DNA from 2 places in the Parabacteroides sp. D25 genome. Region 2 is predicted to be linked to the other one. Evidence: riboswitches for the same ligand, from Rfam matches in the RefSeq annotation. Region 2 holds a riboswitch; the other holds the start of a gene.
The links. Region 2 has a riboswitch for cobalamin ahead of HMPREF0999_RS05005 (TonB-dependent receptor plug domain-containing protein). Riboswitches for the same ligand answer to the same signal wherever they lie in the genome.
Positions count from the first base shown of each region.

Region 1: it holds a riboswitch for cobalamin, as region 2 does, so the genes downstream of both, HMPREF0999_RS07585 (porin family protein) here and HMPREF0999_RS05005 (TonB-dependent receptor plug domain-containing protein) in region 2, are expected to answer to the same signal.

Region 1 covers NZ_JH976502.1:168,998-176,946, reverse strand. The annotation lists gene priA (primosomal protein N') at 1-1,103, opposite strand, end outside; gene HMPREF0999_RS07585 (porin family protein) at 1,191-1,799, opposite strand; cobalamin riboswitch at 2,091-2,294, opposite strand; gene coaW (type II pantothenate kinase) at 2,314-3,168, opposite strand; gene scpA (methylmalonyl-CoA mutase) at 3,298-5,445, opposite strand; gene mutA (methylmalonyl-CoA mutase small subunit) at 5,458-7,317, opposite strand; tRNA gene HMPREF0999_RS07560 (tRNA-Glu) at 7,589-7,660, shown strand; gene HMPREF0999_RS07555 (NAD-dependent epimerase/dehydratase family protein) at 7,756-7,949, shown strand, end outside.
Region 2 covers NZ_JH976501.1:343,029-350,977, forward strand. The annotation lists gene HMPREF0999_RS04990 (TonB-dependent receptor) at 1-1,296, shown strand, start outside; gene HMPREF0999_RS04995 (sirohydrochlorin cobaltochelatase) at 1,330-2,259, shown strand; gene HMPREF0999_RS05000 (sirohydrochlorin cobaltochelatase) at 2,333-3,430, opposite strand; gene HMPREF0999_RS05005 (TonB-dependent receptor plug domain-containing protein) at 3,453-5,516, opposite strand; cobalamin riboswitch at 5,628-5,825, opposite strand; gene HMPREF0999_RS05010 (TerB family tellurite resistance protein) at 5,880-6,677, opposite strand; gene HMPREF0999_RS05015 (HAD family hydrolase) at 6,768-7,385, opposite strand; gene HMPREF0999_RS05020 (sugar O-acetyltransferase) at 7,378-7,949, opposite strand, start outside.

The sequences.
Region 1 (7,949 bases), on a different contig from region 2:
TCGTTGTCCGAGAACTTAGAGTGGTAGACCAATAGCTTATCCCCGAATAATTTCGCCAGCCGTTCCGTGATCTGGGTCGTGATAGCGATCTCCGGCAACATATATAAAACCTGCCGCCCCAGCCGCAAGACCTCATGGATCAAACGGACGTATATCTCGGTCTTACCACTGGAAGTCACGCCATGAAGCAAGCAAACCTCCTTCGTCTTGAAAGCCTCATGGATCTCTCCGTAGGCTTTCTCTTGCGCCGGACTGAGCGGATTCGGCTCTTGCAAGCGGCAGACGGATACTTGTAAACGACCCACCTCTTTCTCGTAACTCTCCAAGATACCCCGTTTCAGCAGACCCTCCAATACCGCAGAGGTATAACCACTGCGTTCCAATAGCTCTTTCTTGGAAAGCTCCTTCGATAAAGCGGGATTCAAGGTATGGCTTAAATCCAAGAAGCTGACCAACAGAAGCTCTTGCTTCTTCGCCCTTTTCAATTCTTCGAACACCGCCTGCAATTTCGTCTCATCCCAGTAAGCTTCGGCCAAACGGATAAACGCCTGTGTCTTGGGAACGAATCCTCGCTTTAGCTCCTCGCTCACCTCGACCGCCCCTTTCACCATCAAGGAAGAGACGATCGGGACAACATTTCGGAGACCGGTCTTCTTCTCCAACTCCGAGATCGTCAATTTCAAAACCCCGCTAAAGGCATCCAGTACCGCTTGCTCGTTCGGGCGCAAGGGGGCGGTAGCCTCGAAATCCTCATTATAAGTAACCGCCGTCTCGCTTTCCAACTTTAAGCCGGAAGGCAAGGCCGCCTTATACACGTCGCCCAGCTTACATATATAATAAGAAGATATCCATTTCCAGAAACGGAGTTGCGGACGGCGGAGCACCGGAGTGGCATCCAGCAAAGCGTAGATCTCCTTCGTCTCAAAATCGGATACCGGTTCCCGGTCGTGTACCTCCATGACGATGGCCGTATAATATCGTTTCTTCCCGAAATGCACGATCACCCGGCAACCGGGAGTCACGGCTCTTTCCAGATCTTCGGGTATCCGATAGGTATAGCTATTCTCCAAAGGAAGGGGAAGTATGACGTCCGCATATTTCATTCAAACAGGTGTTTCATTACGAGCCCAAAAATAACAAAAAAGGCCGGACTTCTAAAGCCCAGCCTCTCTCATTTTATTTTCACCTATTTAGAACAAGATCGCTGCCGTGATAGACCATCCACGATTCTTTCCGGCACCGTCGGAGAGGTTCACCTTCTCAATGCTATAGTTATCAGTCAGTCCCAGACCATAATTGAAACCCACCTGCAAGTGGCTGATCAACTCCACGCCGGCACCGAAGTTAAGGCCTGCGCTGAAATTCTTCGCCTTCACCTGATCCGCTACGGAACCCGGGATATCCCAAAATTTATCACCGCCTACACGGAAACCGATATACGGACCGGCTGCCAGATACGCTTTGACGATCGGTAAGCCGAATTTCCATTTCAAGTTGACCGGAACATCGATATAATCCGTCTTCATCGAAGTCTTAACCCCGCCAACCGAAGTCGTCTCCAAACCTTTTTGCGAATACAACACGGCCGCATCGATCCCGACACCCACCAACGGCAAAGTCGTCTCGATCATCGGCCCCACTTGGAAGCCGGTTACGTTATCCGCTTTCAACACGTCCGAGTTGAAATGGACAGACGATATATTCACACCTCCCTTGATACCGAATTTAAGCTGAGCGTTCGCCGGAAGCGCCATCAACGCTAACAAGGCAACCATAAGAAATCCCACGATTTTCTTCATATTCATACTTCTTTTGTTAATTACTCGTTGCAAATAAACGCACTTTTCTAATAATAAACAAATATTCTCTATAGAGTGTTCACGGAATACCCCAGTCCTTTAAACTCAAAGAAAGCATGCATCTTACATACGGAGCTCATCCCGTCGGTCAGATTCATGCTTCTTTCCCTAATTATTATGGCAAAATAATTATCCGAAACCATGAGACGACTTGATAAGAAAACCTTGGATAAAGAATAGTAAAAACCGGATACGGTTCTTGCGTTCTCTTCCGGCCTTTCCTCGAAGCCGTCGAAAATATACACGCCTTGCAGGTCTTCTGACTTACTTCCGGTCTTAAGCGCCTTCCCATTCACTTGAATGAACAGTGGCAACAGTATTGCTCAACCCGTTTATGAAGCTTACAGCAGCGGGACTGTCCGGGATTCTCACCCGATTCCCTTTTAATCCCTATCCGGCGATTGCCGAAAGGGAACAAAGCATGTAGCAAAGATACATAAAGTTTTGATGTAGCCTAACACTTTCCACAAAAAATATCCCTATATTCCCGGTTCCTGATATAACATAAAGCCGCCCCGATAGCCGTGCGATACTCGGCATACTCCGGTATCTTGAAATGGACATCGCACATCTCCTCCAGACGGGGGAAAATATCCGGGCATTGCGGCAAGCGAGTCAGGTTACCGATCAACACGATATTCTTGATATCGCCATTTAACGAGGCGAAAACAGCTCCTTGCCCGATAGTCTGCAAGACCATATGAACGATACCGAGAGCGATATCCTCAACCTTAGCGTTCGCATCCGCTTTTCCAAAAATAGAGGCTGTCACGTCTAGCGGCAGGCCGGGTAGCGGATGCGGCGTAATATCCCGGATATGCAAGTCGATATCATTCAGGGAACCATGCTCAGCCAAAGACGCTATTTGGTGAAAGTCATGCGTTTTCAATAATAGCTTAGACAAGCCGAGGATGGTTCCGCCACCGATACCCAATCCCCCGATATGCTCGACCGTGGAGCCTTGTACCTTGACAAAAGAGGTACCCGTTCCCATGCTGACCACCAACAGGCTATCCAGTCCCGTATTATACTGCGCCCCTAGCCCATTTGCGAGGAACTCATCCGTCTTCGCGGTTGGTAAGCCATATAAAGGTTGATCGATATAGGCGCTACCTACACCCGTCAAGATCACTTTCTCTATATTCGAGAGTGAGATGTTATTATCATAAATATATTTACCGAAGGCCCCGAATAAAGAGGTTACCGGATCGGTAGCTTTCACGAACATCGGGTTCTTGATCTTCTTATCCTCCACACCGACGATCTTGGTCGTGCTACCTCCCACGTCTATACCTATAACGATTCCCATGATTCTTTCCCTTTTTAATTGAATAATCGCTACAAAAGTACATAAACCCGTATACAATACTAAAAAAGGCCGGACAAAATCAATTGTCCAGCCTCTCTTTATTAAAAAACCGTAAGGTTTAAATGCTATTTATTCGCCTAACAAGATCTCTAGGATCTGGCAAGCTGCCTTCGATACGGAAGTACCCGGGCCAAAGATAGCGGCAACGCCAGCCTTATACAAGAAGTCATAGTCTTGAGCCGGGATTACACCACCAGCGATAACGATGATATCCTCACGACCTAATTTCTTCAACTCCTCGATAACCTGCGGAACCAACGTCTTATGACCAGCGGCCAAAGAAGAAACGCCCATTACGTGAACATCGTTCTCTACAGCTTGACGGGCAGCCTCGGCCGGAGTCTGGAACAACGGTCCCATATCTACGTCGAACCCACAGTCAGCATAACCGGTAGCAACAACCTTAGCGCCACGGTCATGTCCGTCCTGACCCATCTTAGCGATCATGATACGAGGCTGACGGCCCTCTTTCTTAGCGAATTGCTCGCAAAGCTCGCAAGCTTTCTGGAAGTCTGCGTCTTTCTTAGTTTCTGATGAATACACGCCTGAAATAGTTCTAATGATTGCTTTATAACGACCTACAACCACCTCGCAAGCATCGGAGATCTCTCCCAATGACGCACGCAAGCCGGCAGCCTTAACAGCCAACTCTAATAAATTGCCCTTCTTCGTCTTCACGCACTCCGTGATATCAGCCAAAGCTTTTTGAACAGCGGCTTCGTCACGGTTAGCACGCAACTCCTTCAAAGCGGCGATCTGCTCGTTACGTACGGCTGTATTATCAATCTCAAGGATATCGATCGGATCTTCCTTCGGCAAACGATATTTGTTAACACCAACGATGGTCTGAACACCAGAGTCGATACGAGCCTGTGTACGAGCGGCCGCTTCCTCGATACGCATCTTAGGAAGACCTGTCTCGATGGCTTTCGCCATACCACCCATGCTCTCGATCTCTTGGATCAACGCCCAACCTTTATGTACCAATTCATTCGTCAAAGACTCTACATAGTAAGAACCAGCCCACGGGTCGATTTCCTTACAGATCTTAGTCTCTTCCTGAATGTAAATCTGTGTATTACGAGCGATACGAGCGGAGAAATCGGTCGGCAAAGCGATCGCCTCATCCAATGCGTTCGTATGCAAAGATTGTGTATGTCCTAATGTAGCGGCCATAGCCTCGATACAAGTACGTCCTACGTTATTGAACGGATCTTGCTCGGTCAATGACCAACCGGAAGTCTGGCTATGTGTACGCAATGCCAATGATTTCGGGTTCTTAGCGCCGAAGCTCTTCACGATCTTCGCCCACAACATACGAGCCGCACGCATCTTGGCGATCTCCATGAAGTGATTTACACCGATAGCCCAGAAGAATGACAAACGGGGAGCGAACGCATCCACATCGATACCGGCGTTGATACCGGCACGAAGATATTCCATACCGTCGCACAACGTATAAGCCATCTCGATATCAGCCGTAGCACCAGCCTCCTGCATATGATAACCGGAGATAGAGATAGAGTTGAACTTCGGCATCTTCTGAGAGGTATACTCGAAGATATCAGCGATAATCTTCATGGAGAACTCAGGCGGGTAAATATAGGTATTACGTACCATGAACTCTTTCAATATATCGTTCTGGATCGTACCGGCCATTTCCTCCAACTTAGCACCTTGCTCCAAACCTGCGTTGATATAGAATGCCAATACCGGAAGCACACCACCATTCATGGTCATGGAAACAGACATCTTGTTCAAAGGAATACCATCGAACAACACTTTCATGTTCTCCAAGGAACAGATAGATACACCCGCTTTACCTACATCACCAACCACACGTTCGTTGTCGGCATCGTAACCACGGTGAGTCGGAAGGTCGAACGCAACGGACAAACCTTTCTGACCGGAAGCCAAGTTACGGCGATAGAAAGCGTTAGACTCCTCAGCGGTAGAGAAACCCGCGTACTGACGGATTGTCCAAGGACGCATAGCGTACATACCGCTGTACGGGCCACGTAGATAAGGAGGCAGACCGGAAGCATAGTTCAAGTGCTCCATACCCTCCAAGTCTTCTTTTGTATATACAGGTTTCACCTCGATATGCTCGGGTGTTTTCCAATTGGGCTCGATACCATTGGCTTTTGCCCATTCGGCAGCGTTTGTAGCTGCGAATCCGGCATTCTTTATATCTATGTTTTTAAAATTTGGTCTCATAATTGTTTATACTTAAGCGATTCCTAATTTAGCGTTGAATGCTTTCAATGTCTCAAGCACATTGCTCTTTACATTTACGAACTGGTCGATACCTTGAGCCTTCAAGTCGTCCGCGCAAGCAGGAGCTCCGGCTACAACGAATTCGGCACGTCCGGCCAAAGCCTTGTAAGCAGCAGGAGCGAATTCAGCATACTCGTCATCACTAGAGCAAAGAACCACTATCTCAGCACCCGCCTTGACTGCAGCCTCAACACCAGCCTCAACCGTATCGAAGCCTAAGTTATCAATTATCTTATATCCGGCACAAGCGAAGAAGTTAGCGGAGAACTGTGAACGAGCCAAACGCATCGCCAAGTTACCGATCGTCAACATGAATACCTTCGGAGTCTTGCCACTCTTCTCTGTCGCCATACGCAAAGCCTCGAATTCGGAAGCGCCGCGAGAGAAATCAAGAGCCGGGATCGTTGCCTCGCCGCAATGACCACCGCCACAACAGCAAGAACCTTTTTCCTGAATCTTATCGGCAGCTACTTCCGTGAAGTTAGGATACTGGTTAGAACCCAACAGGATCTCACGACGGGTAGCAACCGCTTTCTTACGAGCTACATTCGAAGCGTTAACGGCATTCTGGATCTCACCTGCGTTCACGGCAACGGAGAATCCTCCTTTTTCCTCAACCTCCAAGAACAACTTCCAAGCGACATCAGCCAAGGAATTCGTCAATACCTCTACATAATAAGAACCGGCAGACGGGTCAACGACCTTATCCAAGTGGCACTCTTCCTTCAATAATAATTGTTGGTTACGTGCGATACGCTCAGAGAAATCGTCTGGAGTCTGGTAAATCTTATCAAACGGGCGAACCGTGATAGAGTCTACGCCGGCAAGAGCGGCAGACATAGCCTCAGTTTGAGAACGAAGCAAGTTTACGTGAGCATCGTAAACCGTCATGTTCCACTCTGAAGTCTGTGCGTGAGCAACCATCTTGCAAGCGCATTCGCAGGCCGGCTTATAAGCGGCTACGATCTCGGCCCACAACCAACGAGCCGCACGGAACTTAGCGATTTCCATGAAGTAGTTAGAGCTGATACCAAAATTGAATTTGATTTTCTTGGCAACCTCGTCAGCGGTGAAACCAGCCTCGGTAAGTTTTGCCATCAATTCGTTACCCCAAGCCAAGGCGTAACCTAATTCCTGAGAAATGTAAGCGCCAGCATTGTTGAAAAGGAACGCATTTACAGCCAATACACGGTAGTTAGGCAAAGCCTGTCCAGCTTTGAGCACAGCTGCGGCACCTTCTACCCACTCACTGTTTTCTTTACCTTTTACTAAAGGTTTCTTGAAAGCGTCATAGTTTACAGAACCGTAGCACTTCTCTGCGTCGACACCCTTGCCTTTGAAGTAGTCAGCCAAGATACCGATCAACTTCTCCGCTTTGCAGTTGCAAGTGTTGAAGTTCAATTCTACGGAAGCCGGACAAATACCTTCTAATAAAGTAGCTATATTCTCCTCGTTCACCTCATCACCTTTGATGATGAACCCAAGAGAAGTAACACCTTTCGTCAAAAGGTCAAGTGCTTTCTCGTTAGCACCCTTGAAGCAGCAAACTTCAATGTTCTGGCGTACCTTCCAATCGTTGTCTTTCTTCGTTCCACGAACATAAGGGAATTCACCGGGAAGAGACTCTGTAGTCTTTAAACCCTCGATGTCTTCTGCACGATAGAAAGGATTTACATTAAATCCTTCGCCTGTCTTCCAAACAAGCTTTTTCTCAAACGGTACCCCTTTCAGGTCGGCCGTTATCTTCGCCATCCACTCTTCAGTAGACACAGGTGCGAATTCTGAGAAAAGTTTTTCTTTAAGTTCTGCCATAATATTAGTTGTTTATTAAACTGGTATTAGTAATGTTCAATACTATTTTGTTCAATTACAGATGGCAAAGGTAGAATAAATAAACAGTACCGACAATGAAAAAACAATGAAATCGCAACTACTTTTAACGCCTTTTAGTGGTATTCTCCCCGTTTTCTTGGCATTTTGATAAAAAACACACTTTTTCTTCAAAAAAACTCAGTCCAACTATTGCAGAATTAAAAAATATATCTACCTTTGCATCGTCAAACAAAAACAATGACATCTAAATGGTGGATTCGTCTAACGGTTAGGACACATGCCTCTCACGCATGTAATACGAGTTCGATTCTCGTATCCACTACAAAAGCTCTCAACCTATTGGTTGGGAGTTTTTTTTTATATACCTTCGCTACCCGATAGTATCCTAAGATTTTTATTATACACTTAAATTATATCATGAAAAGTAAAAAGACCGTCTTTCTGACCGGAGCCACCGGGACGATGGGCCATGCCGGATTGGTCGAGTTGTCCAAGCGGCTAGATCGTTTTAATATAACACTCTTGGCTCGTCCGAGCAAAATCAATAAAGAGAAGTTGGCCACCTATGAGGCCGTGGCAGGGATCCGTATCGTTTGGGGAGACTTGACGAG
Region 2 (7,949 bases):
ATCAACCAACGTTTCACGTACGACGCTACGGATCGTTTGTCTTTTTATGTGCGTGGTACTTTCTTCGGACGTTCCAGCGATCGTCCGATGCCAATGGATAAAGTGAATACGACCAACTATGATATGAGAAAAGAGACGTTCACTTATGGGGCGGGCGCTCAATACATGATTAATAAGAACTCTTATTTGAACGCTGATTATCTGTCGGACAATCATAGTACGTATAAGGATTTCTTTGATGGAAAGAAAAGCGGAGAGAGTGATATGACGAAACGGATTCATTACCATAACTTGAATGTCAAGGGAATCTTTCGTTTGGGCAAATATAATAAGCTTTCGGCTGGTGCGGAGTTCATTAAAGAGTTACTGAGTAGCGAGACGGATAACATAGCGGGTAAAAGTATGTACACGACTGCGCTTTATGCTCAAGACGAGATCAATATCAATGAGCATTTCCAAGCGTACGCGGGTTTGCGCTATATTTACCATGAGAATTTTAAGAGTTATGCGACTCCTAACGTGGCTTTGCTGTATAAGGTAGGCGGTTTTAATTTCCGCGGATCGTATGCGGCTGGTTTCCGTACACCTGAATTGAAAGAGTTGTATACGGAATCGGAGAAGAAAGCGTCCGGAGCGACTCGCCTTACGATCGGTAATCCGGATCTGGACCCGGAGAAGAGCGACAATTTTACGTTGAGCGCAGAATATACGATGCGGTATTTCTCTTTGTCCGTGTCCGCTTTTATGAATAACGTACGTAGCATGATTAACTATAAGATGTTGGATACGGCGGAACGGGATGCTTATAACACCGCCCATGGTACGTACTATGATGAGATACAGATGCGTGCGAATATCGATAAAGCGAAGATCAAAGGTATTAACGTGGCCTTCAATAGTTATCTGGGAGCGGGCTTTACCTTGAATGGTGGCTATAGTTTCATGGATGGAAAAAACGTATATGAGGATGAGCCTTTGGATAAGACCGTTAAGCATAGTGGTACGGTAGCGGCTATGTGGTCTCATACTTGGAATAAGTATAAGCTGAACGTGAATTTTAACGGACGTATCCAAGGGGAACGTTATTCTACTTCTTATGGATACGCACCGAAATATTCCTTGTGGAATCTCAATACGAGCCATACGTTTAGAGCCGGCGATTTCTTGTTGGAACCGGGAGTAGGTATCGAGAACCTTTTTGATTATGTAGATGATCGTCCCTTTAATTACAATTACGCTACATTGACCCCGGGCCGTACCTATTACGTCAGCCTTCTGGTCCGTTTCAAGCAGTAAACTGTCACATGTCAACTATTAACTAATATAATAATGTATAGGGGATTTTTACGATCCATGTTTGTTTGTTCACTCCTGCTCGGGCTCGCCTGTTCATTATGGGCGAAACCCGGGCGGGAGTTTTACGCTTCCGATATCCGGGAGAGCATGGAAAAGGGAGATAAGTTAGCGATCTTGATGGTACATTTCGGGAGTGCTTACCCGGAAGCTCGTACCCAAGTACTCGATGTGATGAACAAGCGTGTCAAGGAGGCTTTCCCAGACGTGGAAGTCCGGCAGGCTTATAGCGCCCGTAGCGTAGTGAGTCGGTTGAGGGCGCAAGGTGTTTGGGTTCAGTTGCCGGCGGACGCCTTGGTAGAGTTGCGTGATCAAGGGTTTACCCATGTGATAATCCAACCGACTATCATTATAGAGGGTGTGGAGATGGAAGCGATCCGCAAAGAGGCGGAACAGCGAAAAGGTTTGTTTAAGGATTTGCGTGTAGGTAATCCCTTGTTATATGATGATACCGATTATGAGGCGGTGATGAAAGCGGTTTCCTCACCTTCTGGAGTGACTAAAAATGGGGCTAAGTTATTGGTGGCGCACGGAACTTATCATGCCAGTAACTCGGCTTACGCGAAATTGGGGTATATGTTCCAGACCAAAGGAATGAAAGATTATTATACCGGAACCCGTGAGGGTTTCCCTACGATCGAGGATGTAGGTGAGCAAATGCGCCAAGCCGGTCATAAGCGTGTGGAGTTGATTCCTTTTATGTTCGTACTGATTCGAGGTACGGAAAATACGGTTACGGATTTCTGGCAGAAAGGGCTACGTCAACAGGGTTTCGATGTGGATATTTATTTAAAGCCTCTAGGTGAGAATCCGGCGATCCGGTCTTTATTTATCGATCACATCCGTTTCGCCATGAAATATAAACGGGCGACGATTTTTGATCGAAAGAAATTATATACACACTGAACAATTGAAAATTGAGAATTGAAAATTGGTTCAGTAAGTACTCCCTAATTTTCAATTCTCAATTCTCAATTATTTACTGGTAGTCTTCTCCGGTTTCCCAAGCCTCCGCATCATTATATAATGCTTTTAGATGGTTCACCCAGATCTGACGAACAGCGTCGTAATCGCCTAAGCCTATGATCTTACAGTTCTCTAAACTTCCGTTATGGCTTTCTTCCGTGTCGATCTTGAAGCCCATCTTCAAAAGTTTTAGTCTCCAGCAAGCGTCGGCGTTAGGAGCGGCAGCGCTGAAATCATCACCCTCCTCAATACCCCAAAGGTCATTATGCGCATGGTCTCCGGCGATAGACATGAACGGAGCTAAGGAGATCGTGATCTCTTCCGGTTTTAAGTTATGATCCTCGCGGTATTTGGTAAGTTTGGAATAGACACATTCCTCATTTGGTTCGCCTTCTTCCGGCCAGAACAACATATCTCCGTAATCAACGGTACCTACGAATACATTCTTGTTAGCGGCCAAGGCTTGCATAGCCTCTTCTGTTTCCGTGTATTTCGTATTTGCGTTATAGTTTTTATCCGGGTTACCATGTCCCATTAATAAAAGGACGTTCTTGTTATCAGCCAATTTATCACTGTAGTGGCTGTATAGGACTTTTGCTACGGCTTCCACATCCTCTTCGTTGTACACCAAACAAGGGCTTTTTACGACTTGAACACTCGGGAAAGACTCGATCATGAATTTCTTCTTCACGTCCGTATTCATCAAGCTTAGGTATTCCTCACCCGGGATGATGTGTAAGGACTGTACCGCAACCTTCTTGTAACCGGCATTTCCTAGGGCTTGTAACCAAAGGTCCGGTTGGTAACGTGCGATACCTGTCTCTGCTTCTACACGATTCACACAAGTACGGGAGGTAAATGACAAATAGATGTCCGCATCGGGAAATGCGTTTTGGAAATCGGCTAGTGTAGCGTCGTATGTCTTGATAGACTCCTTGAATGTGCTACCGAATGTACACAACAAGATCGCCGTGTCATGTTTCTTACTTGCCTTTACGACTTCTTCCGCCGGGTTTGCGGTATTGTCGTCGTCTCCATCATCACAGGAGGTAAAAACTGCGTTTGAGGCAAATAGACTCGCCGCAAGCAAAAGGTACTTAAATTTGTTCATCGCATTTAACTTTTAAGATTGTTTATAGTTTATGTTTATTCTGAAATTTCACGATAAAAGAGGCGTACCAAGTCCGTCCGGGAGACGTAGTTCCACGATGGCGTCCGAACGGGGTACGATCCACATAATCGAAGATATTATCGATACCGACATTGATATCTAGGTTCCATTTTTTCTTTTTCAATACGTTATGACGGGTATTCAATCGCCATAGCTGATAACTTTTTCCATCACCGTCCGTGATATAAAAGCGGGTAGATTGGTATCGGCCGAACAAAGTGACATCCAATTTATACTTTTTCCACGCATGGTTCCATGCCAGTTTCCAATTGGCATTATGGAATGAGGTTCCGTTGATCGGGGTGTAGAGCATATAATTCGGGTCGGCTGGATCATCCGTATATTGCGCTTTGGCATCCGTATAGCTATAGCCTCCACCAATAGCCAAGGAAGATAGGATTTGATAGGTGAGCGATATATCTCCTCCGAAAGAGCGGGCTTTGGATAAGTTCTTGTGTTGCATGCTGGCCTCGATCTCATCCAATCGGTCTTCGGCGCTTGTCGGGATCTCGGTCAAGGCGATCATGTTCTTGATACGGTTGTAGAATCCTGTTACCGTGATCTGCAGGTTCGACGCATGATATTCTACGCTCGCCGAATAATAATTGGACTTTTGCGGTTTTAAATCCTTATTACCATAATAATGTTTCCACGGGCCGCCGCCGATCTGCGTGATATAATCATCGTGCAACTCCTTTAAGGTAGGAGCCTTAAATCCATTTGAGTATGTGGCTCGGATATTGAAGTCGCCTAGTTTGTACATGGCGGAGACTTTAGGGGTAAACGTAGCCCCGAACTCTTGGTGCACGACGAAGCGCCCACCTACCGTCACATTCAACCGATCCGTCGGGTTCCATTCGTCTTGTACATAAGCGGAAGCCGTAAATACGGAGGCTTTCCCGTTCTCGATACGCCGGGGGGATTTCAAATGATCGTATTGATATTCGAGCCCGGCGCTTAGGATATTGTTTTCACCGAGGTGGAATACGCTTTTGGCTTGTCCTAGGAAACGTTGTTGAGAGGTTTCCAGAATATGTTCTCCGGGATAACGAGTGATACGTAAATCCGTCTTCGGATCGAAGAAGTTCGTGACATCTTTATGATGGTAATTATAGAAATAGCTATAGTTACCATACGTTAGATCTACCGAAAGGAAGTTCTGCCCTCCCAATGCGTATTTAGCTCCTCCGGCTACATCGAAGTTCCGGTAGAATTGATCATAGGTATAATACTTGAATGCGCCGTGCGGACGATAATTCCATTTCTGGTAAAAAGAGCCATCGGCCGAAAGGCTCAGCCGGTCGTTCACTTTGTAGGTTAAGTTCTCCCTTAACGTAAAGTTCGTGGATCGGTTTACGGTTCGTGTCACGGTTCCATTCATTACCTCGTGATGGTCCCATTCTTGGGTCGTATTTCGCCAGCCGTCCGTATGGGTCGTACTAAGTGAGGTGTTGGAATTCACTCTCTTATGCCCAAAGCCGATTTGTACGCTTTCCAATATATCTCCATATGATCCGACACGAGTCGTATTCGATAGGCTCACTTTATCCCGGTTCTTTTTCGTGATAATATTGATGACACCGGCGATAGCGTCCGAGCCATACAGGGAAGAGGCGGCACCTTTTACGATCTCGATACGTTCGATATTGGCGGGGTTGATAATACTCAAGTCGTTTTGTCCGCCGGTATCTCCGTTGATCCGTTTGCCATTGATAAGGATCAAGATGTAATCGTTGCCTAATCCGTTCATCTGGATGCCACTACCCATGTCGCTCGGATTGAAGGTGATGGAAGCGTTCAGCCCTTCCAGAATATCTTGCATACTACGTCCTTGGTAACTGTCAAGGGCTTTGCCGGTGATTACCTCTGTTTGCACAGGGGCGTCTTTCAGATAGTGTTCGGTACCCGTACCGGTGACCACGACCTCGTTCAATAGCACGGAAAGTTCCTTCGGATCTTTCAATATGCTTTGGGCGCATACGGATTGTACGCATGCCACCAGAATAGCGAATGCTAAAAGCCTCATATAGTGTTTTATTTATACACGAAATAAAACAACAAGCCTCTATCTGGTTATGTCTCAAAAAATAAATTGAATCGTTTTTTGTATGACACATACTTCTATCCTGGAAGCTTGATGTTATTGTAAGACTTTAGCAGGTATTCTGGCTCTCCTCTGGTTAGAAACCTTCCCATTCCAATTCAAGAACAGTGGCTTTTGAACTTCTAACCAACTTAATGAGGATTACAGCTGCAGGAACAGCTCCGGATTCACACCGGATTCCCTCTCACCAAACTATGTGATAGCTTGGTTACTAAAATCGTGGGCAAAGGTAGGTCTTTTTAATTAAATAATACAGACATTGAGAAAATATTTCCATTTTCTTATTTACTTCATGCCTCTCGCTTTATAGATACGCTCCTTAGCCTCATTGATCTTTTGGAGTTTCTCATTGGCGGCCTTGCGGATATCTTCACCAAGGTTGGCTACTTTGTCCGGATGATGTTTGATAGCCATGCGGCGGTAAGCGGCACGCACCTCATCGTCCGTAGCCGTGGGTTCTATCTCTAATACTTTATAGGCGTTATCTAGGGAGTTTTCCTGAAGATTTAACATGGATTCAACTTCCTTTTCAGACATTCCCATCGCTATGGCTACCTCTTTTAAAGCGTTGATCTCGGTGGCGCAAACATTACCGTCGCTCTTAGCGATCTCGGCGAGGAACGCCAGCAGTTGCAGCCGCTCCTCATAACTTAGGTTGTATGCGATCTGGGTTCCGCATTCCCGGATGGTATTCTTGAATCCTATGCTATTCTCTTGCTCCATGCGTTTGGCTTGGTCGAAAAGCTTTAGCAATATCTCTTCACCTTGGCCTACGGCGATCTCGCCGAAGTTCCTTCGGAGGAATTGACGGACATATTCCATCTCGCTGTGCATGATTTTCCCATCGGCACGGATGATATAGGAGGCCATTACCAACATGGAGAAAAGGAAACTGTTACGCTCCCCGGCGTATGGGTCTCTTCGTGTATATTGATCATCGTAATTGGTTCTGCCACCGAAGGGCTGTCCCGTCATGTTTGCCTCTTCCTCAAAGAAAGAGCCTAATATAATACCGGCTAAAGCGCCCAGTGGTCCGAATGCCATAAACCCCAAGACACCGCCTATCCATTTTCCGATACCCATATTCTTCTTTGTTTTATTTGTCGTTAATCAATGGTGCGATATTCGCTATTCTCTAAACGCATCTCCGGCTGTTGCAATTTCTGGTATTCATCATTGTTCAATTTTGATACCGCAAATTCGCTCTATTTCAAAAATATATTCTTTGGGTGTTGTGAACAATACAGCTTCCATTCCAATCGCCTTTGCACCCAACACATTCACCATTCTGTCATCCGTAAACAAACATTCCGACGGTTTAAGGCCATATTTGTCACGAAGGCGAAGATAAATTTCCTTTTCTGGCTTGATGAAGTGTTCCTCACATGATATTACCATACCGTCAAGTAACCGGAATATGTCGAATTTCTCCATGACCCGGTAGATTGTGTCGCTCCAGTTCGTCAACCCATATAGTTTGAATCCAGATTGCTTTAACTTTTTTAGAAGTACACGCATACCTTCAATCTCTCCTGTTATCTCTTCTAGATAATTATCTTTGAAAAACGTGAAGGCATCACTATATTCAGGATACCTTTTTATCGCTCCGTCAATCATTTTATCAAACGGGATTATTCCACGGTCGCACATGTTTATAAATTTCGGATCTGATAGAATTTTGTGAAAACCGATTAGTGACACTTCATCATCCCCGAAATGTCGTTCAAGCAAGGGTTGCAAATCGTGATTTACGAGGACCTTGCCAAAATCAAAAATGAGGTTTTTAATCATTATCTTCGATATTTTTAATTACACGGCAAGGATTGCCGACAGCTATGGAATTGGCAGGAATATCTTTCACGACAACACTGCCTGCTCCGATGACAGAGTTTTTACCGATGGTCACACCCGGAAGGATTGTAGAGCCGCCTCCTATCCATACACCATTTTCTATAAGGACAGGTCGGGCAATTGTGTCGCAGATGGACGCTCCGGGATGTGTCCTTTCCGGCATCCTTTCCGCAAGGTGAACGGAATGAGTTGCGGTATATATTTTCACATCGGGGGCTATCATCACGTTGTTACCGATAATGATATTGTTATTATCGAGGAACGTACAGTTCATGTTCACGATCACCTTGTTCCCGAAATAGATGTTTTTCCCATACTCGCATCGGAAGTCTATGTCGATGTAAACATCCTTGCCGATACTTCCGAACATCTGCCGATAGATGCGCTGCTTTGCCTCATTGTCGGCATAATCCGTTTCTCTGAGTTGGTGTAGTAGCCTTTTGTTACGGACAGTCATTTCCGTTATTTCGGGCGATGAGCCGTCGAAAGGCTCCTCATCCATAC